Beijerinckia sp. 28-YEA-48: one gene and its partner. The protein of the gene in region 2 interacts with the protein of the main gene of each other region in a pairwise test. Links are inferred from orthologs where the notes say so. Each region holds a gene or a part of one and is shown on either strand. Other genes may lie near its edges. The genes, in order: ruvC and ruvA.

What was found.
Region 1: the proteins of ruvA (region 2) and ruvC interact in binary tests that used the Escherichia coli proteins (3 or more experiments, as listed by UniProt). The link is inferred for Beijerinckia sp. 28-YEA-48 from one-to-one orthologs.

Annotation. Positions count from the first base shown.
Region 1 is NZ_FNSI01000001.1:5,666,436-5,682,777, reverse strand. What follows is about bases 8,280-10,995. They hold ruvC (crossover junction endodeoxyribonuclease RuvC), read left to right. Parts: upstream 8,280-9,230; coding sequence 9,231-9,761; downstream 9,762-10,995. Other genes in these bases: BLW50_RS26625 (GGDEF domain-containing protein), read right to left, coding at 10,984-10,995; BLW50_RS26630 (MFS transporter), read left to right, coding at 9,771-10,967; BLW50_RS26640 (sulfite exporter TauE/SafE family protein), read right to left, coding at 8,375-9,166; BLW50_RS26645 (L,D-transpeptidase), read left to right, coding at 8,280-8,326. In the rest of the region: BLW50_RS26675 (ethanolamine ammonia-lyase reactivating factor EutA), read left to right, coding at 1-1,006; BLW50_RS26670 (NAD(P)H-dependent oxidoreductase subunit E), read left to right, coding at 1,174-1,686; BLW50_RS26665 (formate dehydrogenase beta subunit), read left to right, coding at 1,683-3,221; fdhF (formate dehydrogenase subunit alpha), read left to right, coding at 3,243-6,089; formate dehydrogenase accessory sulfurtransferase FdhD, read left to right, coding at 6,076-6,927; BLW50_RS26650 (formate dehydrogenase subunit delta), read left to right, coding at 6,924-7,148; more of BLW50_RS26645, read left to right, coding at 7,616-8,279; more of BLW50_RS26625, read right to left, coding at 10,996-12,225; BLW50_RS26620 (hypothetical protein), read left to right, coding at 12,566-12,892; BLW50_RS26615 (MFS transporter), read left to right, coding at 13,156-14,415; BLW50_RS26610 (cysteine hydrolase family protein), read left to right, coding at 14,501-15,196; BLW50_RS26605 (polysaccharide deacetylase family protein), read left to right, coding at 15,212-16,057; BLW50_RS26600 (MFS transporter), read left to right, coding at 16,105-16,342.
Region 2 is NZ_FNSI01000001.1:5,007,150-5,020,473, forward strand. The notes cover bases 8,711-11,637. They hold ruvA (Holliday junction branch migration protein RuvA), read right to left. Parts: upstream 10,520-11,637; coding sequence 9,902-10,519; downstream 8,711-9,901. Other genes in these bases: BLW50_RS23505 (metallophosphoesterase), read right to left, coding at 8,711-8,770; ruvB (Holliday junction branch migration DNA helicase RuvB), read right to left, coding at 8,833-9,876; serA (phosphoglycerate dehydrogenase), read right to left, coding at 10,655-11,637. Outside these bases: BLW50_RS23470 (DMT family transporter), read right to left, coding at 1-732; BLW50_RS31130 (DMT family transporter), read right to left, coding at 738-1,694; BLW50_RS23480 (Bug family tripartite tricarboxylate transporter substrate binding protein), read left to right, coding at 1,812-2,816; BLW50_RS23485 (threonine ammonia-lyase), read right to left, coding at 2,993-4,231; cfa (cyclopropane fatty acyl phospholipid synthase), read right to left, coding at 4,300-5,415; BLW50_RS23495 (mucoidy inhibitor MuiA family protein), read right to left, coding at 5,518-7,272; ybgC (tol-pal system-associated acyl-CoA thioesterase), read right to left, coding at 7,437-7,844; more of BLW50_RS23505, read right to left, coding at 7,841-8,710; more of serA, read right to left, coding at 11,638-12,241; BLW50_RS23525 (phosphoserine transaminase), read right to left, coding at 12,334-13,324. UniProt on the Escherichia coli protein: The RuvA-RuvB-RuvC complex processes Holliday junction (HJ) DNA during genetic recombination and DNA repair.

The DNA of each region.
Region 1 (16,342 bases), 660 kb from region 2 along the record:
TGGCACGCGACTTCTCAATGTCGATGTCGGTGGCGCCACCACCAAACTGGCGCTGGTCGAGGCCGGCCGCGTGCACGCCACGGCGGCGCTGCGCGGCGGCGGCCGCCTTGTTGCCCTCGATCGAGAGGATCGCATCGTCAGGCTCGACGATGACGCCCGCGCCTTCGCCGCACGCATTGGCCTCGATCTGCGGATCGGCGCCATAGCGACACGCGACGACCTGCAAAGCCTGGCCGAGACCATCGCCGACACCATCGCCAGCGCGCTCGCAGCGGAGGCAACGCCAGACCGCGACAGCCTGCTCACCGCACCGCTGCCGCCGTTGCAGGACATCGACGGCCTCCAATTTTCCGGCGGCGTCGCCGAATATGTCTACGATCGGGAAAAGCGCGATTTCGGCGATCTCGGCTGGCGGCTCGGCCGGGCGCTGCGCCGACGCTGCGCGGACGGCACCATTCCCTGGCCGCTGTTGCCATCAGGCGAATGTATTGGCGCCACCGTGCTCGGCGCCTCAGAATTCACCGTGCAGATGAGCGGCGCCACCAGTTTCATCTCATCGCACGCCACGCTGCTGCCGCGCCGCAATCTGCCGGTGCTGCAACCGCCCTATGATTTCTCCGGCGCCATCGACGCCGATGCCCTCGCCCAAGCCATTGTCGATCACCGCCGCGCCTTCGGCGACGACGATCCGGCGACCGAACGGGCCTTCGCCTTCCGCTGGCGCGGTGATGCCTCCTGGCCGAGGCTCACCGCTTTCGCGCGCGGCTTGTCGCGAGGCCTGGCAGACCGCATCGCCACCGGCGGGCCCCTGTGGCTGATCTGCGAGGGCGATGTCGCCCTCAATCTCGGCGGCCTGCTGCGCGACGAACTCGGCCTCGCCAACGACATTCTGGTGATCGACGGCATCGTCCTGCGCGATTTCGACTATGTCGATCTCGGCCGCATCCGCCTACCCTCGGGCACCCTGCCCGTCACCATCAAATCGCTGACGTTCGCAAATCGCTGACGTTCGCCCCGCGGAATCACGAAGGCTTGAATAGGCAGCATCCCACGATGACCGCGCCCAAGCGCCGCACCAGCCTTTTCGACAAGACGCTCTTTAGTGCTAAAATAAACAAAATCGGCCTATACTCTCCGCAACATGAAAATCCAGGTCGAGAGTGAGTGATAGAAATGACCTCGGGAACGACACAGGCCTTCGACGCGGCTCTCGTGGAGGAGATCGCGCGCGACGAACAAACGAAGGCTCGAGCCTTCTTCGGCGAGGCCTGCGGCCTGGCGGGCGCGTTGCTGCCGATCCTGCATCGCCTGCAGGAGACCTTCGGCTATGTCGACGAACAGAGCTGGCCGATCATCGCCCAGGTGCTGAACATTTCCCAGGCTGAGGTGCGCGGCACCACCAGTTTCTATCATGACTATCGCCACGCCCCGGCCGGGCGACATGTGCTGAAACTCTGCCGCGCCGAAGCCTGCCAATCGATGGGCGTCGAAGCCCTGGCCGATCATCTCAGCCGCCACCATCGCCTCAACCCGGGCGACACCTCCGCCAATGGCGGGCTGACGGTGGAGAATGTCTATTGCCTCGGCAATTGCGCTCTGTCGCCGGCGGCGCTGTTCGACGACCGCCTTGTCGGCCGTCTTGATGAAGCGCGGCTCGATGCGCTTGTGGCGGAGGCGGCCCGATGAGCACGGTGCGCCTCTTCGTTCCCCGCGACGCCGCCGCTCTGTCGGTCGGCGCCGACGATGTCGCCGCCGCCATCGCCCGCGAAGCGAAAGCCCGTGGCCTCGATATCACCATCGTCCGCAACGGCTCGCGCGGCCTGCTCTGGCTCGAGCCGCTGGTCGAGGTCGAGACATCGCAAGGGCGCATCGGCTACGGCCCCGTGTGCGCAGCCGACGTAGCCTCCCTGCTCGATGCCGGCTTACTCGAAGGCAAAAGCCATGCGCTCTGCATCGGCCCCGTCGAAGAGCACAACTATTTCAAACGCCAGCAACGCCTCACCTTCGCCCGCGTCGGCGTGATCGATCCGCTATCGCTCGATGACTATCGCGCCCATGGCGGCTTGATCGGCCTGGAGAAGGCGCGCGCCCTGGCGCCGACCGCCATCGTCGAAGAAATCATGGCCTCTGGCCTGCGCGGACGTGGCGGCGCCGGCTTCCCCGCCGGCATCAAATGGCGCACGGTGCTGGAAGCCCAGGGACCGCAGAAATTCATCGTCTGCAATGCGGACGAAGGCGACAGCGGCACCTTCGCCGATCGCATGCTGATGGAGGGCGATCCCTTCCTATTGATTGAAGGCATGGCCATCGCCGGCCTCGCCACGGGCGCGACACGCGGCGTCATCTACATCCGCTCAGAATATCCGCACGCGATCGCCACCATGCGCGAAGCCGTCGCTATCGCCCGACGCGCCGATGTGCTCAACGCGCGTTTCGATATCGAGATCCGTGTCGGCGCCGGGGCTTATGTCTGTGGCGAGGAAACGTCGCTGCTCGAAAGCATCGAAGGCAAGCGCGGCCAAGTGCGCGCCAAGCCACCGCTGCCGGCACACAAGGGCCTGTTCGGTTGCCCGACGATCATCAACAACGTGCTGACCTTGGCCGCCGCGCCAACCATTCTGGCTGAGGGCGGCATGGCCTATGCGGCGCATGGCATGGGCCGCTCGCGCGGTACCTTGCCGTTCCAGATCGCCGGCAATGTCAAACGCGGCGGCCTGTTCGAGGCGCCCTTCGGCCTGACCTTGCGCACCCTCATCGAGGACATCGGCGGCGGCACCGCCAGCGGCCGGCCGCTGCGCGCCGTCCAGGTCGGCGGTCCCCTTGGCGCTTATTTCCCCGAGAGCCTGCTCGATACGCCGCTCGACTATGAAGCCATGGCGGCGAAGGCCGGCCTGCTCGGCCACGGCGGCATCGTCGTTTTCGACGACACGGTCGACATGGCCCACCAGGCTCGTTTCGCCTTCGACTTCTGCGCCATCGAGAGCTGCGGCAAGTGTACGCCCTGCCGCATCGGCTCGACGCGCGGCGTCGAGACCATCGACAAAATCACGCAAGGGCAGAATGTCGAAGCCAATATCGCTTTGGTGAAAGACCTGTGCACCGTGCTGACCGACGGCTCGCTCTGCGCCCTTGGCGGGTTAACGCCAATGCCGGTAATGAGCGCCCTCACCCATTTTCCTGATGACTTTCATCGTGGCGCCCTACGCGCCGCCGCCGAATAATAAAGATCGCCGAGAAACATCATGCCCCTCGATCGCGAACCTGATTTTGGAACCCCGGCCAGCACCAGCGCCACCACCGTGACGCTAACCATCGATGGCGCTGCTATCACCGTGCCGGCTGGCACATCGGTGATGGCGGCCGCCATGCATGCCGGCACGCAGATCCCCAAACTCTGCGCCACCGACATGGTCGAAGCCTTCGGCTCCTGCCGCCTCTGCCTCGTCGAGATCGAGGGACGGCGCGGGACGCCGGCCTCCTGCACGACGCCGGCCGAAAACGGCATGGTCGTGCACACGCAGACGCCGCGCCTGAGCACTTTGCGCCGTGGCGTCATGGAGCTCTATATCTCCGATCATCCGCTGGATTGCCTGACCTGTTCCGCCAATGGCGATTGCGAATTGCAGGACATGGCCGGCGTCGTAGGCCTGCGCGATGTGCGTTATGGCCAGGACGGCCAAAAGCATCGCACCGTCGCCAAGGACGAGAGCAATCCCTATTTCACCTTCGACTCTTCGAAGTGCATCGTCTGCTCGCGCTGCGTGCGCGCCTGCGAGGAGGTGCAAGGCACGTTCGCGCTGACCATCGACGCGCGCGGCCTCGCTTCAAAGGTATCGACCGGCACCGCTGATTTCCTGACGTCCGAATGCGTCTCCTGTGGCGCCTGCGTGCAGGCCTGCCCGACAGCGACGCTCAATGAAAAGACCGTCATCGAAATGGGCACGCCGACCAAGGCGACCATCACCACCTGCGCCTATTGCGGTGTCGGCTGCTCGTTCCGCGCCGAAACCCAGGGCGACAAAGTGGTGCGCATGGTGCCCGACAAAGCCGGCAAGGCCAATGACGGCCATTCCTGCGTCAAGGGCCGCTTCGCCTGGGGCTACGCCACCCACAAGGACCGCATCACCAAGCCGATGATCCGCGCCAAGATCACCGATCCCTGGCGCGAGGTGAGCTGGGAAGAAGCCTTCGCCCATGCGGCGTCCGAGTTCAAGCGCATCCAGGGCCAGTATGGCCGCGATTCGATTGGCGGCATCACCTCCTCACGCTGCACCAATGAGGAAACCTTCCTGGTGCAGAAGCTGATCCGCGCCGGCTTCGGCAATAACAATGTCGACACCTGCGCCCGCGTCTGTCATTCGCCAACCGGCTATGGTTTGAAGACCACGCTCGGCACCTCCGCCGGCACGCAGGATTTCCGCTCGGTCGAGAAAGCCGACGTCGTGCTCGTCATCGGCGCCAATCCCACCGATGGTCACCCGGTCTTTGGCTCGCGCCTCAAGAAGCGGCTGCGTCAGGGCGCCAAGCTCATCGTCGCCGATCCGCGCCGCACCGATCTGGTGCGCACGCCGCACGTCGAGGCCGCCTATCATCTGCCGGTCATGCCCGGCACCAATGTCGCCCTGCTCAACGCGCTCTCCCATGTCATCGTCACCGAAGGCCTGGTGAAAGAAGACTACGTGCGCGAACGCTGCGAATGGCAGGATTTCGAAATCTGGGCCCGCTTTATCGCTCAGGATATCAATTCGCCGGAAGCTACAGAAGCCAAGACCGGTGTGCCAGCGGCCGATGTGCGTGGCGCCGCACGGCTCTACGCCACCGGTGGCAATGGCGCGATTTTCTACGGCCTTGGCGTCACCGAACACAGCCAGGGTTCCACCACGGTGATGGCCATGGCCAATCTCGCCATGGCGACTGGCAATATCGGGCGCGATGGCGTCGGCGTGAATCCGCTGCGCGGCCAGAACAATGTGCAGGGCGCCTGCGACATGGGTTCATTCCCCCATGAATTCTCCGGCTATCGCCATGTCTCCGACGATGCCACCCGCGAGATGTTCGAGAGCTTCTGGGGTGTCGGGCTGTCGGCGGAGCCGGGCCTGCGCATTCCCAACATGCTGGATGAGGCGGTCGGCGGCCGTTTCAAGGGCCTCTACATCCAAGGCGAAGACATCGCCCAGTCCGATCCGAACACGAAACATGTGACGGCCGGCCTGCGCAGCATGGAATGCGTGATCATTCAGGATCTGTTCCTGAACGAGACTGCGAAATACGCCCATGTGTTTTTCCCTGGTTCCTCCTTCCTGGAAAAAGACGGTACCTTCACCAATGCGGAGCGGCGCATCAGCCGCGTGCGCAAGGTGACGCCATCGCCGTCGGGCCTCGCCGATTGGGAAATCACCCTGCGCTTCGCCGAAGCTCTTGGCTATCAGATGACCTATGATCATCCCTCCGAGATCATGGACGAGATCGCACGCCTGACGCCAACCTTCGCCGGCGTTTCCTATCCGCGGATCGACGAACTCGGTTCCATCCAATGGCCCTGCAACAAGGATGCGCCGGAAGGCACGCCGATCATGCACATCGATCGTTTCGTGCGCGGCAAGGGCAAGTTCATGGTGACGGAATATGTCCCCACCGACGAAAAGACCGGGCCGCGCTTCCCGCTGCTGCTGACCACCGGTCGCATCCTCTCACAATATAATGTCGGCGTGCAGACCTCGCGCTCGCACAACAATGTCTGGCATTCGGAGGACAGACTCGAGATCCATCCCTTCGACGCGGAGGAGCGCGGCGTCCGTGAAGGCGATCTCGTATCCCTGCAGAGCCGCTCTGGCGATGTGTCGCTACGCGCCACGATCACGGACCGCGTGCAGCCGGGCGTCGTCTACACCACTTTCCATCATGCCAAGAGCGGCGTGAACGTCATCACCACCGACTATTCCGACTGGGCGACCAATTGCCCGGAATACAAGGTGACTGCGGTGCAGGTGCAACGCACCAACCATTATTCCGATTGGCAGAACGAAGAACGCGAGAATGCCGATCTCCTGCGCATGATCGAAGGCAGCATGAGCCATGCCGCCGAGTAACGACAAGACACCTAACGACAAAACACGCGCGGCCTTCACCCGCAGCCTGGCACAGCGGTTCGATTATACCGACAGCATTTCCGACGCGGTCGCGCGCAACGTGCCGGTCGAGACACCGATCAACATCGTCTATGCGCCGGTGCCCTTCGCCGTGATGATGGCGACGCCGCAGGATCTTGAAGATTTCGCCGTCGGTTTCAGCTTCACCGAAGGCATGATCGATAGCGCCAGCGACATCCGCTCCATCGCCATTGAAGAGGATGAGCGCGGCGTCAAGCTCATCGTCTCGCTCGCCGCCGACAAACTGCAGCGCCATCTGGCGCGGGCCCGCAAGATCGCCGGGCTCACCAGCTGCGGCATCTGCGGGATCGACGATCTGGCCTCGCTACCGCAGGTCAAACGGACCTTTTCCGGCACGGCGCTGCGCGCCGACGCTATTGAGGCGGCGCTGAGCCAGTTACGCCGGCATCAGCCCTTGAACGTCGAGACGGGGGCTGTCCATGCCGCCGCCTGGTGCGCCTACGACGGCACGATCCGCGCTATCCGCGAGGATGTCGGCCGCCACAACGCGCTCGATAAGCTGATCGGCCATCTGCTGCGCACGAAGGCTGATCCGACCAACGGTTTCGTGCTCATCACCAGCCGCTGCTCGTTCGAACTGGTGGAAAAAACCGCCGTGTTCGGCGCTTCGGCCCTGGTCGCCATTTCAGCGCCGACCTCGCTCGCCATCGAGCGCGCCAATGCCTATCGCATGACGCTGGTGGCCATCGCCCGTTCGGACGGCGCCATGGTCTTTGGTAATGCGGGCACGATCGTCACAGGAGAAACGACGCGGTGAACAACGAGACGACGCTGGTGCGCATGGCCAACCAGATCGCCACCTTCTTCAAGTCCCAGCCCGCGGATCAGGCCGTTTCCGGCACGGCCGAGCACATCCACGCCTACTGGAACAAAGTCATGCGCCGTGACATCTACGCCTATATGGACCAAGGTGGCGACGGCCTCGATCCCTTGGCGTTGAAAGCGCTGGAGCAATTGCGCGCCAACGAAAAGAGCTAGTACGGCAATCGTCCTTTAGCGCTCGTGCGCTTCTGCTCTATCGAAACGCGGTTTGCTCCATAGCCTTTTCGAGCGAAGGGCACCGGTTCGCGTAAAGAAAACGCGTTCGAACGAAAGCCTGAAGTCTTTCGCCGCTTCTATGAAGCGGTGAACGACTTTAATGCCATTTGGCCCAGGCATCATGACCGATAAAGGCAACGGTAAAAAACAATACGCTAAAGGTCGCGCAGATAAGCAGCTTTGACACTGCGTCGGGTTCGTTCCTGAACATCACATCCACTCCTCCGCCCGCTCCAAAGCGAAGTAGCACCCAGACTAAAAACGCGCGCCGCTCTGCGAAAGTGACTTAGGTCATTGAAACCAGGCGCTTTGGCAGAACGTGGTAAATCCCTTCAGCTCGAAATTCATGCCATCGTAACCATTCCAGGCGATAGTGCTGCTACGTACTCCTCTCCATGAACTGTCCCATGCTGACTCGCCGTACTCTTGCTCTCACCGCTCTTTGTTCAGTGGCTACCGGTCTTGCCGGCTGTTCCTCGATCGGCATTCCATCGCTACCCGAAGGATCGTCCACAAAACGGCGCACCTTATCCCGCACGCTATCGGTTCCGAATTACGCGGAAGTCTATGCGGCCTATCCCGGCGAAAGCACGCCGATCCTCGCGGTCAACTACCGCAACATAGATCCACGCTATTTGCGTCAGACAGTCGAATTCACGGGAAGCGCGCCCGTAGGCTCGATCGTTATCGATCCCGGCTCCTATCATCTCTATTACGTCGAATCGGCCAAGGTCGCGACCCGTTATGGTGTCGGTGTTGGGCGCGAAGGCTTTGGCTGGACGGGCGAAGCTCGGATCAACATGAAGCGCGACTGGCCGGACTGGGTGCCGCCGCGCGAAATGGTCGAGCGCGAGCCCGACATCAAGAAACGCCTGGAAATGACGCCGCGCGGACTTGGCGTGCGCGGCGGACCGAACAGCCCGCTAGGGGCGCGCGCCATGTACCTGTTTGGCGCCCACGGCGAGGGCGATCTCGGCTATCGCATTCATGGCACACTGGAGCCGGAAACCGTGGGTAGCAACGTGTCGTCGGGCTGCATTCGGATGATCAACCAAGACATCGCCCATATCTACGCCCGCGTTGCGCCCGGCACGCCCGTGACCGTACTTCCGGTATGAGTTCAGCAGCGCCCAAATGCGTCTCCATCGAAACGCATTTGGCTTGAGCTAGCGGATGAAGTGGTCGAACAGCGGCAGACTGAACACGACCGACAGCGCGATCAGCACATAGGCCGCGATGCGGTACTGACTGTCCGACGTGCCCTTGAAGAAGCGCGCGCCTAACGCCAGGCCGATGGTATAGAGCGGCCACGCAATCAAGGCATAGACCACCACGTCGAAGGTGAAGAACCCGTTGAAGAAATAGACCACGTCGGTCGAGAACGAGGCAAACGCGTAGAACACCATGATATTGGCGCGGATGACGCTTGCTTCGGCTGTGCTCGACAGCCAATAGGCAATGACAAGCGGCCCGGACACGCCCGTGGCCCCGCCTGTCAGCCCGGCGCCAAGCCCAACCACGGTCGAAGCGAGCGGCGTCGGCTGTCCGCGATAGCGCCAGCCGGTGACCAGTACGAGCAGCATGACCGAAACCAGTCCCGCCATGATCCAGCGCAGCACCATTGGATCGGTGGTCTTCAGCACCCAGGCGCCCACCGGCAGCATGGCGATGGCCGCGATCGCCATCGGCGCCACCTCGCGCCAGCGACTTTTGGGCAGATAGGAGAAGCCGTAGGGCGTCGCGCTGACCAGATCGAACAGATAGAACACCGCCACTGCCTTGCGCGGCCCCAGAACGGCTGCGGTCAGCGGGATGAAGATCAGAGCGCCGCCGAAGCCGGAAAAGCCGCGCGTGATGCCCGAGATGAACACGACGCAGGCGACAAACCAGGTGGTCTTCTGCGCCAAAAGCCCCGCGACCTCATGGCCAAGCGAAGCGAACCATTGACTATCGAACATCTGGCGCTCCGGCGGCAGGCCCGTCTGCTAGCGGCCGGCGGCCGAAGACTGATATGAACACCGTATGTCCTCCCAGGCGATTCGCATCCTTGGCATCGATCCCGGCCTGCGCAATCTCGGCTGGGGCATCGTCGAATCCGCAGGCTCACGCCTGACATTCGTCGCCTGCGGCACAATTCATTCAGATGCTGCTCTATCTCTTGGGGAACGTCTGCGACAACTCCACCTCGGTCTGGCAGATGTGCTTCAGACGCATATGCCCGAAGAAGCCGCCGTTGAGGAGACCTTCGTCAACCGCGATCCACAATCGGCGCTGAAACTTGGCCAGGCGCGCGGCGTTGCCCTCGTAGTGCCGGCATTGGCCGGTATTCCGGTCGCCGAATACGCCGCCAATCTGGTCAAGAAAACCGTGGTCGGTGCCGGCCATGCGGAAAAACGGCAGGTGGCCATGATGATCAAAGTCCTGCTGCCGAAAGCTGACGCGCGCAGCGCCGACGCTGCCGATGCGCTCGCTGTCGCCATTTGCCACGCACAGCATCGTGGCGCCCACGCGCGCCTGCAAGCCATCGCGCCAACGGGCCGCAAAACCGGCTAAGGTGTTCCCATGCAATATGTGGATTCCGCCACGTCCTGGCGCCGCCTTTCCGCCGCCGTCGTCATTGGCACGATCGGCTCGATCGGCATGTGGTCCTTCGTCGTCGCACTGCCGGCAGTCCAGGCCGATTTCGGTGTGCAGCGCAACGAAGCTTCCCTGCCCTATACGCTGACGATGGTCGGTTTTGCCTTCGGCGGCGTCTTCATGGGCCGCCTCGCCGATCGCTTCGGCGTTTTCGTGCCGCTGCTCATCGGCGCGGTCGCCCTGTCGCTTGGCTATGCCAGCTCGTCCTTCATGCCAACACTGGCCCTGTTCGGGCTGATGCATATCCTGGTCGGGTTCGGCGCTTCCGCCAGCTTCGCGCCCTTGATGTCCGATATCTCGTTCTGGTTCGCGCGGCGGCGCGGCATTGCCGTGGCCATAGCCTCCGTCGGCAATTATCTCGCCGGCACGTTGTGGCCGCCGCTGTTGCAGGCTTTCATCGCGACGCATGGCTGGCGCACGGTGCATCTCGCCGTCGGCGTCATCTGCCTTGTCACCTTGCTACCACTGGCCTTCCTGATGCGCCAACGCGCCCCCGCCGAAGCGCGCGCCAGCACGCCGCCGGCCTCGAAATTCGGCCGGCTCGAGCTGTCGCAGAATGTTCTGCTGGTGCTGCTCGTCATCGCCGGCGTCTCCTGCTGCGTCGCCATGGCGATGCCCCAGGTCCATATCGTCGCCTATTGCGCCGATCTCGGCTATGGCCCGGCGCGCGGCGCCGAAATGCTATCGGTGATGCTTGGCAGCGGCATCATCAGCCGCATCGCCGCCGGCTTTGTCGCCGACCGCATCGGCGGCCTTTCCGCGCTGATCATCAGCTCGACCCTGCAGGGTATCGCCCTGTTCTTCTATCTGTTTTTCGATGGACTGGCGTCGCTCTATATCATTTCCGCACTGTTCGGCCTGTTCCAGGGTGGCCTGGTGCCCATGTATGCGGTGATCGTGCGTGAATATTTCCCGGGCTCAAAGGCGGGTGCCACGCTCGGCTTGATCATCATGGCCACTTTGTTCGGCATGGCCTTCGGCGGCTGGTTCTCCGGCCTGATCTTTGATTGGACTGGCTCCTACCGCCTCGCCTTCCTCAACGGCCTGTTGTGGAACCTGCTCAACGTGGCGATCGTTGCCTTCCTGCTGCTGAAGCGCAAGTTCACGCCCCAGACGGCCTGAGGATCAGTGCTGGCCGTTAGTGCTGGCTTTGCGGGTGCGACGTCGCGACATTGGTCGAGATATCGCGCGCCGCCAGGCGTTCCTCGGCCGCGAACGGCATGACGGCTTTCTGCCATACCGCATAGCAACCGCGATCCTGCTTTGCCGTATAGAGCGCCGCATCGGCATGGCGCAGCACCAGATCGAAGTCGCGCCCCGCCTCGGGACAGAAAGCGATGCCGATACTGATCGTGCTCTGCACGTCCTGCCCGAAAATACCGAAGGACTCGCGGAAGCTCTCGTTGATGCGCTCGGCCAGTTGCAGCACCATGTCGTCGGCAGGAAAGCTTTCGACCACGAGAACGAATTCATCACCACCCAGCCGCGCGATGAAATCCGTCTGCCGGGTGATTTCGCGCAGCCGCTTGCCGGTCTGCACGAGGATCTGGTCCCCCGCTTCATGGCCCATCCGATCATTGATGTCCTTGAAGTGATCGAGGTCGAAATAGAACAGGGCCAATCGCGGCGCTTCCTGCCGTTCGTCAGCCAGCCGTTCCGACAGATGCTCCTTGAAAGCCAACCGGTTCGGCAGGCCTGTTAGAAAATCCAAGCGTGCCGCTTCTTCATCAACGGCGTGACTGACGACGCGCGCACCCAATTGCGCGGCATAGCGGGCGCCGGTGCTGAGAAGCACGGCGGTATAGACAACCAGCAAGCCGGCGAGGAGCAGACTTGTCTGATGCCCCAGCGAAGCGATGGCGGTGGCTGACCCGACAACAATCGGCACCATGAAAACAAACGTCGCCGCCGGCACCGACGCCAGGGTGAAGGCGCCACCGAAAATCATCCCGACGGCGACGCAGGTGAGGATCAATTGCTCATCCGGCGAAGCGCCGGCAAAATACAGAAACGGGATCGTCGCCCACAAGACGCCAAACAGGCCACCCCGAACAATGGCCAGCCGAATACCGCGCTGAGAGGCCACGGCTGGCCGCGGCTTATCGCGCCGCAGGATGAGTCGCAGGAAGAACCAGGCCGAGAGACCGACGACCAGCACGGTCCAGATATTCAGAAAGGGATCAGCGACGCGATTGAGACCGATGCGCAGCACCAGCGCATTGAAGATCGCCGCCAACATCACCACGGGGGAATTATGGGCAATAGCGCTTATTTGCACCGCCCGGACCCGCCCAGCCGTGGCTGGGGGCAGCGGAGCATCGGCCGGTCGTGGATTGCCCTCCAACCACTGACGCGCGATCGTCAACAACGAAACTGTCATTTCACCGCCTGTATCCCCGGTGCGGCAGCGTAGCCCTATTTATGCCGGTAGTATGAAGACCGACGGCTAAGGACTGGTTACGAGATCGGTGGCTCAAGATCGAGTCATTTCCGAAGTGACCGTGATTTGAGAAGGTTAATGAGCCCTCGGCCGGGCTGGGCACCGTTCCGGCGCGCACAGCCGCTGGTAACCAGCCCGCCACAATCTTCAATGCTTTGAACGACATTTCGCCGGCTTTGAATGGCCTAATCCATTGAAACCAGATGATTCGCGCCTCTCAAGCCGGATCTTTGGCCACCACAGGCAACGCCCGGGACAGCCGGACGGGCCGGACAGGACGATGATGATGGGGCCGATGGTAAACGGCGAAGTCACGAGCGGCGAAACAAAGCGCGACATCTGGGCCGAGGGCCCGGCGGTCCTGCGCCTGCGTATGCTTGAATTGAAATTCGGGTTGCAGTCACGCCGCCTGACCGCGCAAGCCCGCCGCGACACCGAACAGGCCATGCGCGACATGCGCCAGGCCGTGCTCGATCTGCCGCCCCACAGCTTCGCCGATCTCGTCGCCAAACTGCAGACCGTCAGTGAGGGCAACGTCGAGCCGAACTCAAAGAACGGCCCGCAGCCTGACAACGTGATCCGTCACGACGAGACGATCTTCGGCTGAAGCAACGCGCCTTGTCGGCGCAATACATTTTGCCTGGCATTTCTTCGAAACAATTCCGGCTTCTAACAAGCGCGCGGCTGTGCCATGGTCGCGTGACAACAATAAGCCTTCGAGGAATCGATGCCACGCACGCTCCCTGCCATCACGCGCGACCTGCCTCACCGCTCCAACATCGTCGCGCGTCACGATATGGCACGCGTGTGATCGTTCATGTCGAACCTATGTGACGTCGGGCAAGAACAACGACCGTCAAGACAACAATCATGACGGAAGTCTCGCCGCAAAGATCATCAATCAAGCGTGCGCTGTCCCATCGCAATTTCGCGATCTTCGAGGCTGGCCTGCTGCCCCACTATCTGACGGGCTGGATTCAACGGGTCGGCGCCGGTTGGCTCGCCTGGGAATTGACTGAGTCGCCGGCCTGGCTCGGCGTGATCGCCGCCGCCGATCTTGCCCCCATGCTGGTCCTGGCGCCGCTCGCTGGCGCATGGACCGACCGGATCAACCCACTGCCCCTGATCCGCGCCGCGCAAGCGATGATCGTCGTGCAGGCCGTGTTGATGTCGGCGCTGATGTATGCTGGATGGATGTCGATCGAAGTCCTGCTCGCCCTGACGATCTTCGTCGGCTGTGTCTATCCGTTCCATTCCTCGGCACGACAATCGATCATCCCTGCGACGATCGCGCGTGCCGACTTCGCCCCAGCGGTGGCGCTCGATTCCGCCTCTTTCCACTCCACCCGCTTTATCGGGCCGGCGATCGCCGCTTTCATCATTCCGCTCTATGACGTGCAAGGCACATTCGTCGCTCATATTTTCGGCAGCGCGATCTGCCTGATCGCGCTACTCATGCTGCGCCTGAAACCGCCGGATCGTTCGCAGGCGCGCGGCCGCCATCTTCTGGCGCAAGTGGCCGACAGCATGGCCTATGCCGCCTGCCACGACGGGCTGCGTCCGATCCTGCTGCTGCTGACCTTTGCCTCGGTCTGCGTGCGTCCCTTGCAAGACATGCTGCCCGGCTTTGCCGGTGATGTGTTCCAAGGCGGCGCGCGCGAGCTCGCCTGGTTCTCATCCAGTGTCGGTGTCGGCGCCATGATCGGCGCCTTCTACATCGCCTGGCGCGGCGGGCTCGCCGGCCTCACCCGCATCACCATGATCGGCTATGGCGGCGCGGGGCTCGCGGCGCTTGTATTCATTGCCACGGAAAATGTCTGGGTCGGCATCCTTGGCTGCGCCGGCATCGGCTTCTTTCTCAATATCATGTCGACCAGCACGCAAGCCCTGATGCAGCTCGCCACCGACGATGCGATGCGCGGTCGTGTCATGTCGCTCTATCTGGTCATCTATCGTGGCATGCCGGCGCTCGGCGCATTGGCCATCGGCTTTGTATCGAGCCTGTTCGGCCTGCAAATGGCCGGCGCGCTTGCTGCCCTTGTCTGCCTGGCTTTCCTGTTGACCATCCTGCCGAAGCGGGCGGCCATCGCCGCCAATTTTGAAAACCCTCAGCGCCGTCCACCGGCATAAGCCCGACGAGGTGGACAGACCGCAGCGGCGATCTATGATGCCCTGAACAACGATCAAGCAACGATAACGATCAAAGGAGGACGAGATGAAGGAATGGATGAAAGTCGTTCCGGCCGAGGAGCGCAAAGCTTATGAATCAGGCGGCTTCATGGGCGCTGGCGAGATTGGCGCACGCACGGCGCTGATCGTCGTTGATGTCACCTATGGCTTCACCGGCTCGCGCGGCCTGACGCTTGAGGAAGCGATCAAGGAATACGGCCCCGCCTGCGGCCCTGCCTCCTGGGAAGCCATGCCGCGCATCGCCCGGCTCATCGCCATGTTCCGCGATCTCGGCCGCCCCGTCGTCTACACGCGCGGCGATGCCTACGACACGCAGTTCTCCGGCCATGCCACCAAGAGTAAGCGGGCGGTGAAATACGCCGGAAAGTTCAACGAATTCCCGCCCGACATCGCTCCGCGCGAAAGCGAATGGATCCTCGACAAGACCAAGGCGAGCGCCTTCTTCCAGACGTCGCTCGCCGCCTATCTGGTCCGCCAGCAGATCGATACTGTGGTAATCTGCGGCGTGTCCACATCAGGCTGCGTGCGCGCTTCCGTCGTCGATTGCTTCTCCAACGGCTTCTCGACCTTCGTGGTCGACGATTGCTGTTTCGACCGCTCGAACTTTGCCCATTGCGCCAATCTGTTCGACATGAACGCCAAATACGCCACCGTCGTTTCGCTGAGCGAACTCGAGGTTGCGCTGCTCGGCAAACAGTTGGAACCTGCAAAAGCAGGTTGAGAAAGCGGTGGCGCGGTGAAGGACAATCCGTTTCCTTACTTTCCCTATCGCGCCATCGTCGATCATCCGCCGGTGAAATGGCCCAACGGCGCCCGCGTCGCCGTTTGGATCATTCCCAATGTCGAGCATTTCCACGTCGAACGCCCCGGCCCCATGCCGGACGTGCGCAATCATTCACGCCGCGACTACGGCAACCGTGTCGGCGTGTGGCGCATCATCGAGGTGATGGAAAAATACGGAATCAAAGGCACCGTGGCGTTGAATGGCGAGGTCGGCCTCTATTACCCCCGCATCATGGAGGAACTCGTCAGGCTCGACTGGGAGGTGATGGGCCACGGGTTGACCAATTCCACCCTGCTGGTCGGCCTTGATGAAAACGGCGAACGCAACACCATTCTTGAAACCCAGCGCATCATCGAACAGCATGGCCGCAAAATGCACGGCTGGCTCGGCCCCGGCCTTGGCGAGACGTGGAAGACGCTCGACCTGCTGAAGGAAGCGGGCTGCACCTATGTCGCCGACTGGGTCAACGACGATCTACCCTACCGCATGAACAACGGGCTCTATGCCATCCCCTATTCGCTTGAACTCAACGACATGCCGCTGTTCAACGCGCCCAGCATCAGCAATGACGAATTTCTGCGCCGCATCTGCGACAGCTTCGACACGCTTTACCGCGAGGGCGAAAGCGGCGGCCGGGTGATGGCAATCGCCTTGCACCCCTATCTGATCGGCACGCCCAGCCGGATCGGCGTTCTCAACCGCGCTTTACAGCATATTTCGGCGCACGACAGTGTCTGGTTCGCGCGCGGCGTGGAGATCATCGACGCCTACAAAATGCAGGACCTTCCCGAACCTTAAGATCACCCACCGTTTGACCTGAACGAACCGGACTGCGAAAAGCCCTCATGTCCGCTTTCGACACCATGCGCACGACATTCAAGCAGGACCGGCACATCTGGCCGCTGCTGATCATGATCTGCTGCTCGATGATGGGCACCGGCATGGTCGTGCCGATGCTGTCGGTCTATGCCGCCACATTCGGCGTCACCAGCACGCTGGTTGGCATGTTGGTGACAATTTTCGGCATCGGCCGGCTCCTCGCCAATTTTCCCGCCGGCTGGCTCAGCCAGAACGTCGGCCGCC
Region 2 (13,324 bases):
CATGAAGAAGATATGGCCGCACATCGAGACGAAGATCGCGATGTAGAGCAGGGTGCCAAGGCCGGTCCATGTCATCGGATAGAAATTGCCGGTCAGAACCTCGATCGTCATCAGCGGGATCGAGATGATGAAGGACACCACCGCGATAACAGTGAAGACGGCGAGGCTTGAGACCGCCGGCCGATTGCGCAACGCCACCACATAGGCGGCGTAGATCGCAGCCGAGAGCAATTGGTAGATGTCGCCGCGATTGAATTGCAGCGCGAGAATGGTCAGCGGCTCACCCTTCGTCGCCACCAGGATGACGCCGAAGATGGTGATCAGAACGCCAGCGCCCTGAATCAGCGAGATACGGGCGCGATAGGCCAGAAAGGCGCCGGCCAGCACCAGGGCCGGGGTCACCCCTTGCAGGATCGCCAGGTTGATGCCGGTGGTATATTTCGCGCCGATGAAGACGAGCGAGTTGGACGCGGTCATCGCCAGCCCCATCAGGAGCAGAAAGCGCCAGCGCGCGCGCAGCGAATAGACCTCCGTCCAGACCCGCTTGGGCGCGAAGATCCAAAGCAGAGTGAGCGCGATGGCCCAGCGGGCGCAGATGATGGTCATCGGCGACACTTCGCCCACCGCCATCCGCGACACCGGCACGCCGCCGCCCCAAAACAGCATGGTCGCCAACAGCAGGACCCAGGCTGATTGACCGGCTTTGGCGAAGGGGCGGGTCGGTAGCACCATGGGGGCTAGGTCGCGCTTTGAGGTTTGGCGCGGAAGGTTTCGGCGATGGCGATGCCGCCCAGCACCAGCACCAAAGCAGCGCCATGATAGGCGACGAAGGGTTCGCCCAGCACGACGACCGACATCAGCGCGCCGAAGACCGGGACGAGATTGTAGAACAGGCCGGTGCGCTGCGGCCCGATCAATTCGACACTGCGAATGTAGAAAACTTGCGACAGAATGGTGGGAAAGGCGATGGAATAAAGGAAAATCATCCAGCCCTTGGGGGTCGGCCAGAAGAAATAGCCGAGCGACCATTCGGCATAGAGCAAGACGAAGCCGACCAAAGTGCCGGAGATGCACAGGGCGATGAAAAAGACCAGCGGGTGCATGAGCGGGCGTTGGCGCAACGCCACCGTGAACGACGCATAGATAAAGCAGCCGGCGAGGACGATCAGGTCGCCGCGGTTGAACTGAAATTCCTGGAGGCGGGTTATATCGCCGTGGGTGGCGATGAGCAGCGCACCGAGGAAGGTCATCGCCAGGCCGAGCAGGAAGATGAGAGGCATGCGCGAGCGGTAAGCGATCCAAGCGATGGTGACGGTAAGGACCGGGTTCGTCGCCAGCAGAATGGAGAAATTGACGCCGGTGGTATAGGCGCCCGCCACATAGAAGAGCGCGCTGAAGATCGTGAAACCCATGCCGCCCATCAGCAGCAGGTACAACCAACGCTGCCGCATGATCGGCAAGGCGCGGATGAACGGGCGCCAGACAAACGGCAGCACCAAGGCGGCGGCGATCGGCCAGCGCATGCCGGCGAAAAACATCGGTGGAAGCTCGCCAACGGCCATTCGCGAGAGGATGACATTGCTTGCCCACGCCAGGGTGGTGAGCACCATCAATAGCCAAGGATTGGACCAGCAGCCGGCGAGCAGACCTTTCGATATGGGAGGGCGGGTTTCCCCGTCGGCGTTCTTGAACATATGTTCAGTTCTTGGCACAGTTCATCTGCAAACCAAACTGCGTTCTGCGCACGTCTGCTCCGCCAGAACAGCGGGCGGCATGTGACAAAGCCGAAGCGAAACATTGGGGAGGGAAGAATGGACATCACGCGCCGACGTGTCAGCCAAGGCATTGCCCAAGGCATCGCTCGAGGCATGGGCCTGGGTCTGTTGGGATCGGCCGCGTGGCCGGCGATGGCCCAGCAGGATTATCCCACCCGCGCCATCCGCTCATTGTGCAACTTCGGGCCCGGCTCGGGCGCCGATATCGTCGTGCGCTTCTACAGCGATCGTCTGTCGAAATTGTCGGGCCAGCCGGTGGTGGTCGACAACAAGCCAGGCGCCGCTGGCAATATCGCGACGCAGATCGCCGCCACGTCCAAGCCAGATGGCTATACGATCATGATTACGCCGGGCAATGCCACTTTGGCCTCGGCGCCGCATCTGTTCAAGGATGTCGCCTTCGATCCGATCAAGAGTTTCGAGCCGGTGGCGCGCCTCGCCCGCGTGCCTTTCGTCATGATCGTCAAACCGGATTCACCCATCAATAACATTGCCGATCTGACGGCCGTGCTGAAATCAAAGGGCCCCAAGGCGCGCTATGGCGCCAGCACCAACACGGCTGTGATCACCGCCGAACTCTATGCGCAGATGGCCGGCGTGCAGGTCGAGCGGATCAACTACAATGCGGTCGCCGATGCGATGCGCGGCTTGTTGGCCGACGAATTCGACTTCGCCGCTTATGACGCCACCTGGGTGGCGGGCATGGCCCATGCAGGGCGGGTGAAGCCAATTGCCGTGACGTCGACGGTACGGTCCTCTGCTCTACCCAACGTGCCGACCCTGGCCGAATCCGGCTTTCCGTCCTTCAATCTGACGCCATGGTGGGGCGTTGTCGTCTCGGCTGGCACGCCGAAGCCGATCGTCGACAAACTGTCGGGCTGGTTTGGCGAGATCACCAACAGCCAGGACACGAAAGATTTCATGGGCAAGCTCGCCACCGAGACCTGGGCCGGCGGCCCTGACGATCTGCGCACGCTGATCGCCAGCGAGCTTGACGCCTGGGGCAAATATATCGCGTTGGCGAAGATCGAGAAGCAGTGAGGGTTTGTCCTCGGTGTCATCCCGGACACTTGCGAGGCAAGTGATCCGGGAGCCAGGAGCGCGTGACGAATGCTGCGTGTCTCGATGCGTTGAAACGTGAAGCGTGATCGAAGGCTCTACCGCTCGCCCTGGATCCCGGATCGTCTGCGGCGTCGGGGATGACACCGAGAGAGAGCCTACACAGGGCTATGCCGCCAGACCACACCCATGCCATGGGCGCGCAGATCGGCTTCGATCAGTTGACGCGCCTGCGGGTTTTGCAGTTCGAACTCGATGTCGATCGCCGTGGTCTTGGCCAGTGGCGAGCCAAAGACGCGATCATGCCAGACCTCGACGATATTGCCGCCGTGGTGAGCGATGATCGCGGCGATGTCGGCGAGCTGGCCGGCCGCGTCTAATGTTGTCACGGTGAAGCGGACGAGCCGGCCGCGTCGCACGAGAGAGCGCTGCAAGATCGTCGACAGCAATTGCATGTCGATGTTGCCGCCGCACAAGACCGTGCCGACCCTCTTGCCCTTGAACCGATTCGGATAAGAGCTGATCGCGGCGATACCGGCAGCCCCTGCGCCTTCGGTGAGGGTTTTTTCCACTTCAAGCAGCAGCACCACGGCATCCTCGATCTTGGGCTCGGACACGACGAGCATGTCGTCGACATGACGGCGCACGATCTCGCGCGTCAGCAAGCCGGGCTCCTTCACCGCGATGCCTTCAGCGAGCGAAGGGCCGCCTGTGCTCATGATTCTCGCGGTGTCGAGAACCTGGGCCATGCCGGAGTAAAGCTCTGTCTGGACGCCGATAACCTTGATATTGGGCTGCAAGGCTTTCGCGACCGTGGCGATGCCACCGATGAGGCCGCCGCCGCCAACGGGGATGACGAGCAGATCGAGCGGCGGCGCGCCGGCTGCCGAGACTTGGGCGAGCATCTCCAAACCCACGGTGCCCTGGCCGGCGATGACCGCCGCATCGTCAAAGGGATGAACCAGAACGAGGCCGCGCTCGGCGATCAAGGCTGGAATGCGCTCGGCGGCATCGGCGAAGGTCTTGCCGTGCAGAATCACTTCGGCGCCACAGTCGCGCACGCCCATCACTTTCACCGCCGGCGCCGTCTCGGGCATGACGATGACGGCCTTCACGCCGACGCGGCGTGCATGGTAGGCGAGGCCCAAAGCATGATTGCCGGCGGAGACGGCGACGACGCCTCGCTCCCGCTCCTCTGGCGTCAGCTGCAGGAGCTTGTTCAGGGCGCCGCGTTCCTTGAACGAGGCGGTGAAATTGAGGTTCTCGAACTTCAGCCACAGTTCGCAGCCGAGGATATCCGACAGGGTGCGCGAATGCAGGAACGGGGTTGGTGCGAGGGTCGGCCGAATACGCGCCTCTGCGGCGCGTATGTCTGTCAGGCTTGGGATGTCATTCATTCAAGTGACTTTGCATCCAACAGGCCTTTGACGATAATCCGGTACATGATCGAGACAATCATGCTTGATCAGCGCACCGCTGTATAGCCTTCGCGAACGCCGTGCGGTGACAGGACAAACTGGCCGACGCTGATCCCGCGCGAGCGGAAGCCACCGGCGCAGCACAACAGATAATACTCCCACATGCGGCAGAAGCGTTCGCCGTAGTCGCGTGCCATGTCGGCGCGATGGCTTTGGAACTTGTCGTTCCAGGCCATCAAGGTGAGATCGTAATAGGGCCCGAAATTGTGCACGTCCTCGACGACGAAGAGTTGGTGCACGGCGCTCGTCACCTGGCCGACTGTCGGCAGCACGCCGTTGGGGAAGATATATTTGTCGATCCAGGGGTCGATGGCCGGCTCTGGTTCGTTGCCCCAGATCGTGTGCAGGCAGAACAGCCCGTCTTCCTTGATCAGTCGGCGCGCCGTTTCGAAATAGGCGCGGTAGTTTTTCGAGCCGACATGTTCGAACATGCCCATCGAGACGAGATGATCGTAGGGGCCGCCCGTGGCGTTGCGATAATCCATCAAGGTCGATTTGACCGACAGGTTGGCATAGCGGTTCATCGCATAGGCCACCTGTTCCTTCGATACGGTAACGCCCTCGCAGTGCGCGCCGTATTTCTCCGCCGCGAAGCCCATGAAGGCGCCCCAGCCGCAGCCGATGTCGAAGACGCGTTGACCTTGCTTGAGGCCGATCTTGCGGCAGATCAGATCGAGCTTGGCATCCTGGCAGGCGTCGAGATCCTTGGCCTCTTTCCAATAACCGCAGCTGCCGGTGAGGCGCTTGTCGAAGGTGGCTTCGAAGATTTGGACGGGCAGGTCATAATGCACGTCGGCGGCGATGAAGGCGCGCTTCATGTTCTGTCGGTTCTGGATCTTGGAGACCAGCACCAGCCACGCGGTTTTGAAATTGAACGGGATTTTCTCCGATAGGCGGGAGCCGACCAATCGGTCAAACAGCTGGTCGAGCTTCTCGCAGTCCCACCAGCCGTCCATGTAGGATTCGCCGAAGCCGAGCGACCCTTGCGCGACCGATCGGGCATAGAACCGGTCGTCGTGAACCTTGATGTCCCAGGGTTTGTTGCCGTTGATCTCGATACCGGCGATTGCGAGCAGATTCTTGACGGTGGTCTCGGCACTCATTCCGCTTCCTCGTCCCCTCAATGAAACCGGAGGAAATCTACGGAAAAAAAGCCGAGGCCCGCAAGGCCCCGGCTTTCATCACAGATCGACTGTGGAATGCAGCTAGCGCATGGGTTGTGACGATTGCCCTGGTGGGTTGGGCACGGTTTCGAAGGCGACAGCCCGGTCGGCCGGCCATTTCATGCGATAGGCCAGTTTGATCTCCTTGCTGGCCGTGGGCGCGAGATCGAAGGTCCAGCCCATGACGCCGCGCCGGTCCTCGACGATCTTGTCGGTGGGCGGTGTCGTGGCCGCGAGCTGTTCGATGACGATGGCCGAATTCTCCGAGATCGGCATCTGATCGATGACGCTCACTTTCACGGGGAAATCGTGCAGGTTCTTCACTATGGTTCTGAACTCACGCATTTCCAGCTTGGTCGAACCGAGCCAGGAGGGCTCGTTCTCGCGCCGGCGCACGGGCACGCGCGAAACCTTGACCCGGTCATCGACGCCAAAGCCCAGACGTGTCGTTTCCCCTTGCGCGATCAGGTTGAACTGGCCGCGTCCGACAAAGGCGCCGTCGCGTTGCAGTGCGACTTCGCCGGGCAGGAGCGGCGCCTCATCCTCGTTGACGAAACTGACATCGAGGTAGGCGCTCTGGTCCAGCGCCGGCGTGGTGCGGATCAAAACATCGGCTGCCACGGTCTTGCTGCCGATGCGCAGCGCGCGCTGGCCGCCATCGCCTTGAATGTCGATGCGGCCTGGCACGCGGAAGGCGGCTTCGAAAGCGCCGGTCTCAAGATTGGACTCCACCTCCTCGGCCTTTTTGAAGCGCGCCTCATCCGACGATTGCTGGGCTTCGGCTTGAACCGGCGCATTCAATTTGGCTCGTGGCGGCGCGGGGGCAGCCGAGCGCGACATGATCACCGGCGGTTCCCAGAAGGCCAGGCGTTGGGTCTGCATGTCGGGCGCACGGGTGCCGCGATTGACGCGCGCGGTCGAGACCGAAAGCGTCACGCCTTTCCAATCTTCGCCGGTGCGTTGCGAGATCAGCGCGCGGCGCACCAGATCGAGCGACGCCTTGCCGCCCTTCGCATCGGTGGTCAGCTGCGCGTCGTAGATCGGACGCCAACTCGCGCCGTTGACGCGATAGGTGAGGAGCATCCTGCCTTTCAACGCGCTGCCGGCTTCGAGCTCGACGGTCACTTCGCGCAGCGGCCGTGTGCGGTTGTCGGGTGCGCGGGTTGAATTCTCCACCGTCTTGATCTTGTCGTCGAGATCCCGCAGATCGTTGCGGGCGACACGCAATTCTTCGTTGATCTTGCCCATGGCGCCACCGACTACGTCCCAGGCGGCATTCCATTTGTCGATTTCGAGCGGCGCGCTGTCGCCGCCAAGTTTCTCCGGCGAGGCTTGCGCATAGCGGCTGATCATGTCGCGCTTGGCATTGAGCGTGTCGATCATTGTTTGCTTGATGTCGCGATCGTTGCGCAGCTTGCGCAATTGCTCGGCGATGGCGGAATCCGCCTGGGCATTGTCGGCCGGCGCGATGCGCGATTCGACCGAGCCGATCGACAGTTTACCGTCGGACTCACCTTCGATGCGCAGCGAGGCTGGGTCGAGGTTCATCGGCAGGCCGCGAAACACCAGGGTATGTGTGCCGGCGGGCAGTTCGATGCTGGCGTGGCGAATGACGCTGGCGGCATCGGGATAGACGGTGACCGCATCGATCTTGGACGCGACCTCGAAAGAGGCGGCGAAGGCTGGCGCTGCGGCGAGCAAAGCGGGCAATGAAACGATGGTGAGAATAGAGCTGTTGCGAAAGGATGTGGAGGCTGCGGCGAAGGCAAGGGTCTGCGGTCGCAAGGGTGTCTCCATGGATGTCTCCCAATGGGGCTTGAAGGTGAGCAGCCAGCCCCGGCGGCGGTGCGATTTCTGCCAACAATTACGTTGAATTCACGGCGGTAAAACGACGCGATCGGGCGGCGATCACATGACGGACCGACGTGCATGAACGCTGCGAGGATGTGCGTTAACGCACCTTACGCGAGGCGCTCGCGCACCCAGGCTGGTAAGCGCGCGGCGCGGCCGTTGATCACGCAGGCGACGCGCACGTCGGCGGTGGCCAGCACTTCGTCGCCGCGCAGCACGCGTTGCGCCAGATCGATCGCCGCGCCGCGAATCTCGCGGGCTGTTGTTTCCACCGTCAGGAGATCGTCCATTCGCGCGGGGCGGCGGAATTCGATGTTCATCCGATGCACGACGAAGCCGAAGGCTTCGCCATGCAGGCCGGCGAAAACCTCGTGCTGATGAATGCCGGCCTGGCGCAGATATTCGGTGCGGCCGCGTTCCATGAAGCGCAGATAATTGGCGTGATAGACGGCGCCAGAAAAATCCGTGTCCTCGTAATAGACACGCAGCGGCAGAAGATGCGGCGGGTGCTGGTTCATGCGCGCGAGGTCGTCAGCGGTTGCGTCGGCTGGCCGAGATCGACGACGACGATCTCTGGCGGCGAGCCGATGCGCACGGGAAGGATCGAGCAGCCAAGGCCGCCGGAGATGATGAGATCGCGGCCGCCTTCGTTGACATGGCCGTAGACGAAGCGTCGGCCATAGTGCGAGGGCACCACAGGCGCATAGCCGAAGATGCGGATCTGGCCGCCATGGGTATGGCCCGAGAGGGTGAGGGATACGCGATCGGGCACTTTCGGAAAAATGTCCGGCTCATGCGCCATCAGGATGATGGGCGCATCGTCGGTGATCTTCGCTAACGTGCCGGGAAGATCGTCGATGCCGTGGTGTGGATTGCGCCAGCCGCGCTGGGCAACGAAAGCGACTTGATCGCCAAGCCCCGCGAGCCAGAATGGCTTGCCGTCTTTTTCAAACCGCGCGACGTCGTTTTCATAGACCTTGATGCCGACATCTTCGAGCGCCTGGCCGGCGATCGTCGGGCCTTTGCTGCGCTTCATCGCCGCCCGGTCCTGCCACCAGTCGTGATTGCCGAGGACCGCATGAACGCCTAATGGCGCATGTAAAGCCTGCAGCGCCTGGGCCCATTCATGCGGCGGGATCGGCGTCTGGTATTTGTGGCCGGCGATATAGTCGCCAAGCAAAAGAATCATATCGGCATTCATCGCATTGGTGCGCGCGACAATGCCGGCGACGCGTTCGGCCGTCATCCACGGCGAGCAGGCATGGATATCGGCGACGATGGCGAGGCGCAGATTGAGATCGGCCGGCCAGTTGCGCGGCTTCAGCGCATAGCGCGTCACCTGCAACCGGTAGAGCGGCTCGATGACGATGCCGTAAGCGGACGTCGCTGCGCCGGCCGCGACAAGGCCGGAGAGAAGACGGAGGAAGGCGCGGCGCGTAACCATCAGGCGAGCATCAAGCTCCGGGGCGGATGGAAGGAGGAGCAAGCGGGATAAGAGAACTTGGCCTAATCTTCTTCATCGTCAAACAGGCCAAATTGCGGCACCTCCCGCCTGGGTTCGGCAAGGCCCAGATGTTTGAAGGCGTTGGTGGTGAGGAGGCGGCCGCGTGGGGTGCGCTGCAGGAAGCCCTGCTGCAGCAAATACGGCTCGATAATGTCTTCGATGGCGTCGCGCGGTTCCGACAGCGCCGCCGCGATGGTCTCGATGCCGACCGGGCCGCCGCCGAAATTTTCGGCAATCAAGGTTAAATAGCGCCGATCCATCTGGTCGAGGCCAATGGCGTCGACATCGAGCAGGCGCAGCGCCCGGTCGGCCACCGTACGGGTGACGACCGCTTCATTGTCGACGATGGCGAAATCGCGTACCCGGCGCAGCAGGCGGCCGGCGATACGTGGTGTGCCGCGCGCCCGGCGCGCGATCTCGTTGGCGCCGTCCTCGCTCATATTCATGCCGAGCACGCGGGCGCCGCGCCGCACGATGCTTTCAAGCTCGGGCACGGTGTAGAAATTCAGTCGCACCGGAATGCCGAAGCGGTCGCGCAACGGCGTGGTCAGCAGGCCGGCGCGGGTGGTGGCGCCGACCAGGGTGAATTTCGACAGGTCGATCTTCACCGAACGCGCCGCCGGCCCCTCGCCGATGATGAGGTCGAGCTGGAAATCCTCCATCGCCGGATAGAGGATTTCCTCGACGGCCGGGCTGAGCCGATGGATCTCGTCGATGAACAGAACGTCGCCTTCTTCGAGATTGGTGAGCTGCGCGGCGAGATCGCCGGCCTTGGCGATCACCGGGCCGGAGGTCGAGCGGAAATTGACGCCGAGCTCGCGGGCCACGATCTGCGCCAAGGTCGTCTTGCCAAGGCCGGGGGGGCCGACGAACAGCACATGATCGAGGGCTTCACCGCGGGCCTTGGCCGCCTCAATGAAGACGCGCAGATTCTTGCGCGCCGCTTCCTGGCCGGTGAAATCATCGAGCGACAGCGGCCGGATCGACGTATCCGTGTCGTCGTCGCGCTTTTCCGGCGAGATGAGGCGGCGGGGCGGAGTGGTCAGCGTACTATTCCTTTAAATCACTCGATTACTGCGCCAATTCCTTCAGACCCCGGCGGATCAGGGCGCTGGTTTCAGCCGTTTCGCCCAGGGCTCTGACGCTGGCGGCGACTGCGACGGCGGCCTGCGGCCGGCCGTAGCCGAGATTGACCAGGGCGGAAATGGCGTCCTGCACCGGCTTGGGCGCGCTCGTCGCTTCCTCGGCGCCGGACAGCCTGGCCACGGCCGGATCGACATGGCCGAAGACCGGGGCCTTGTCCTTCAATTCGGCGACGATGCGGGCCGCCAGTTTGGGGCCGACGCCGGGGGCGCGGGCGACCATGGATTTGTCCTGGGTGCCGAGCGCGGTCGCCAGTTCGCCGGGGCTGAGAATGCCGAGGATTGCCAGGGCGACTTTGGAGCCGACGCCTTGAACCGTTTGCAGGAGGCGGAACCAGTCGCGTTCGGAGTCGGACGAGAAGCCGAACAGGCGGATGGCGTCTTCGCGGACCTGGGTTTCGATGGCGAGCGCTGCGGCTTCGCCGACGCGCGGCAACTTCTGCAGGGTTCTGGTCGAACACTGCACCACATAGCCGACGCCGTTGACGTCGAGGATGACGAAATCCTCGCCGTAGCTGTCGATGAGACCTTTGAGCTTGCCGATCATGCCGTTGCCCGATTCGCTGAAGCGATAGCCTATAGCGTTTTCGGGCGAAAAACGCGCCGTCTCATAATCAAAAGGCCCCGGTTCTGGCGAGCCGGGGCCTTAAAGCTGTGACAGATGAGGCGGTTGGTCCGCCGATCAGAACCGCAGGGTTTTGGCCTGCTTGACGCCTGGCAGCGCCTGGATCTTGTCCAGGGTCGCCGGCGGCACGTCGCCGTCCACCTCGACCAGCGCGATGGCCGAGCCACCCGGCTTGTCGCGGCCCAGCGCGAAGGTGGCGATATTGACCTTGGCGTCGCCGAGTTCGCCGGCGAAGCGGCCGATGAAGCCCGGCTTATCCTCGTTGGTGATGTAGATCATCGTCGGCGAGAATTCCGCGTCGACCTTGATGCCCTTGATCGACAGGATGCGCGGCTTGCCGTCCTGGAAGACAGTGCCGGCGATGGCGCGTTCCTGCTTGTCGGTGGTCACCGAGAAGGTGATCAGCGATTCATAGTCGCCTTCGGCGGCGCGGGTGACTTCGTCGATGACGATGCCGCGTTCCTTGGCGACGATCGGCGCCGAAACCACGTTCACGTCCGACAGCATCGGCCGCAGGAAGCCGGCGATGGCCGCGGCGGTGAGCGCCTTGGTCTTCAGTTCGGCGACATTGCCTTCATAGGTGATCGTCACCTTGCGCACTTCGCTCTCGGTCAGCTGGCCGGCGAAGGAGCCGAGTTTTTCGGCAAGCGCGACGAAGGGCGTCAGCTTCGGCGCTTCGGCTGCGGTGATCGAGGGGAAGTTCAGCGCATTGGAGATGGCGCCGCGCATCAGATAGTCGGACATCTGTTCGGCCACCTGCAACGCCACATTCTCCTGCGCTTCCGTGGTCGAAGCGCCAAGATGCGGCGTGCAGACCACGTTGGGCAGGCCGAAGAGGACGTTCTTGGTCGCCGGCTCTTCCGAGAACACGTCGAAGGCGCCGCCCGCGACATGGCCCGATTCCAGCGCGGCGCGCATGGCGTTTTCGTCGACAAGCTCGCCACGGGCGCAGTTGATGATGCGCACGCCCTTCTTGGTCTTGGCGAGGTTTTCGGTCGAGATGATGCCCTTGGTCTGCGGCGTCAGCGGCGTGTGCAGGGTGATGAAATCAGCACGGGCGAGCAGGTCTTCGAGTTCGACCTTCTCGACGCCCAGTTCCTTGGCGCGCTCCGGCGTCAGGAACGGATCAAACGCGATGACGCGCATCTGCAGGCCGTTGGCGCGGGTGGCGACGATCGAGCCGATGTTGCCGCAGCCGATGATGCCCAGTGTCTTGGCGGTGATTTCGACGCCCATGAAGCGGTTCTTTTCCCACTTGCCGGCCTGAGTCGAGACGTCGGCGGCGGGGATTTCACGGGCGATCGCGAACATCATGGCGATGGCATGTTCGGCGGTCGTGATCGAATTGCCGAAGGGCGTGTTCATCACGATGATGCCCTTGGCGGTGGCGGCGGGAATGTCGACATTGTCGACGCCGATGCCGGCGCGGCCGATCACCTTCAGGCGGGTCGCCTTTTCCAACAGTTTGGCGGTGACCTTGGTGTTGGAGCGGATGGCGAGGCCATCGTAATTGCCGATGATCTCGGCAAGTTTTTCTTTGTCCTTGCCGAGGTTCGGCTGGAAATCGGTTTCGACGCCTTGATCCTTGAAGATCTGAACGGCGGCGGGGGAAAGCGCATCGGAAATCAGGACGCGTGGAGCCATGGTGAAGTCCTCACGATGAATTGGGGGATTGCGCGGCCGCACAACGGCCGTCGCGAAAAACATCCGGATGGGTTGCCCCATCCGGAGCAGGATCAGACCGGATTGGCGACTTTGGCGTGCGCCTGGGCGAAGGCCCAGTCGAGCCATTCGGTCAGCACCGTGACGTCAGCGGATTCAACCGTCGCGCCGCACCACACGCGCAGGCCCGGAGGCGCATCGCGGTAGCCGTCGATGTCGAAAGCTGCCTTTTCCTTCTCGATGAGGGCGACCATTTCCTTGACGAAAGCGGCCTGGGCCTCGGGGGCGAGGGCCGCCACCGTCGGGTCGATGACCTTCAGGCAGACGCTGGTGTTGGAGCGGATGTCGGCCGATTTGGCCAGGAAATCCACCCACGGCGTCTTCGCCACCCAATCCGAAAGGACCTTCAGATTGGCGTCGGCGCGGCCGACCAGGGCATCGAGGCCGCCGATCAGCTTCGACCATTGCAGGGCATCGATATAGTCTTCGACGCAGAGCATGGACGGCGTGTTGATCGTGTCGCCGACGAAAATACCTTCGATCAGCTTGCCGCCATTAGTCATGCGGAAGATCTTCGGCAGCGGCCAAGCCGGGGCATAGGTCGTCAGCCGCTCAACAGCGCGGGGTGACAGGATGATCATGCCGTGGGCGGCTTCGCCGCCGAGCACTTTCTGCCAGGAGAAAGTCACCACATCGAGCTTCGAATAGTCGAGGCGCTGGGCGAAACAGGCCGAGGTGGCGTCGCAAATGGTCAGGCCCTTACGATCAGCCGGGATCCAATCCGCGTTCGGCACGCGCACACCGGAGGTGGTGCCGTTCCAGGTGAAAACCACGTCATTGTCGAAATTGACGGTCTTCAGGTCGGGAATCTCGCCATAGGGCGCTTTCAGGATGCGGGCATCCTTCAATTTCAGCTGCTTGGCGACATCGGTCACCCAGCCTTCGCCAAAGCTTTCCCAGGCGAGCATGTCGACGCCGCGGGCGCCGAGCAGCGACCACAGGGCCATTTCGACCGCGCCGGTGTCGGAGGCGGGCACGATGCCGATGCGATAATCGGCCGGAACC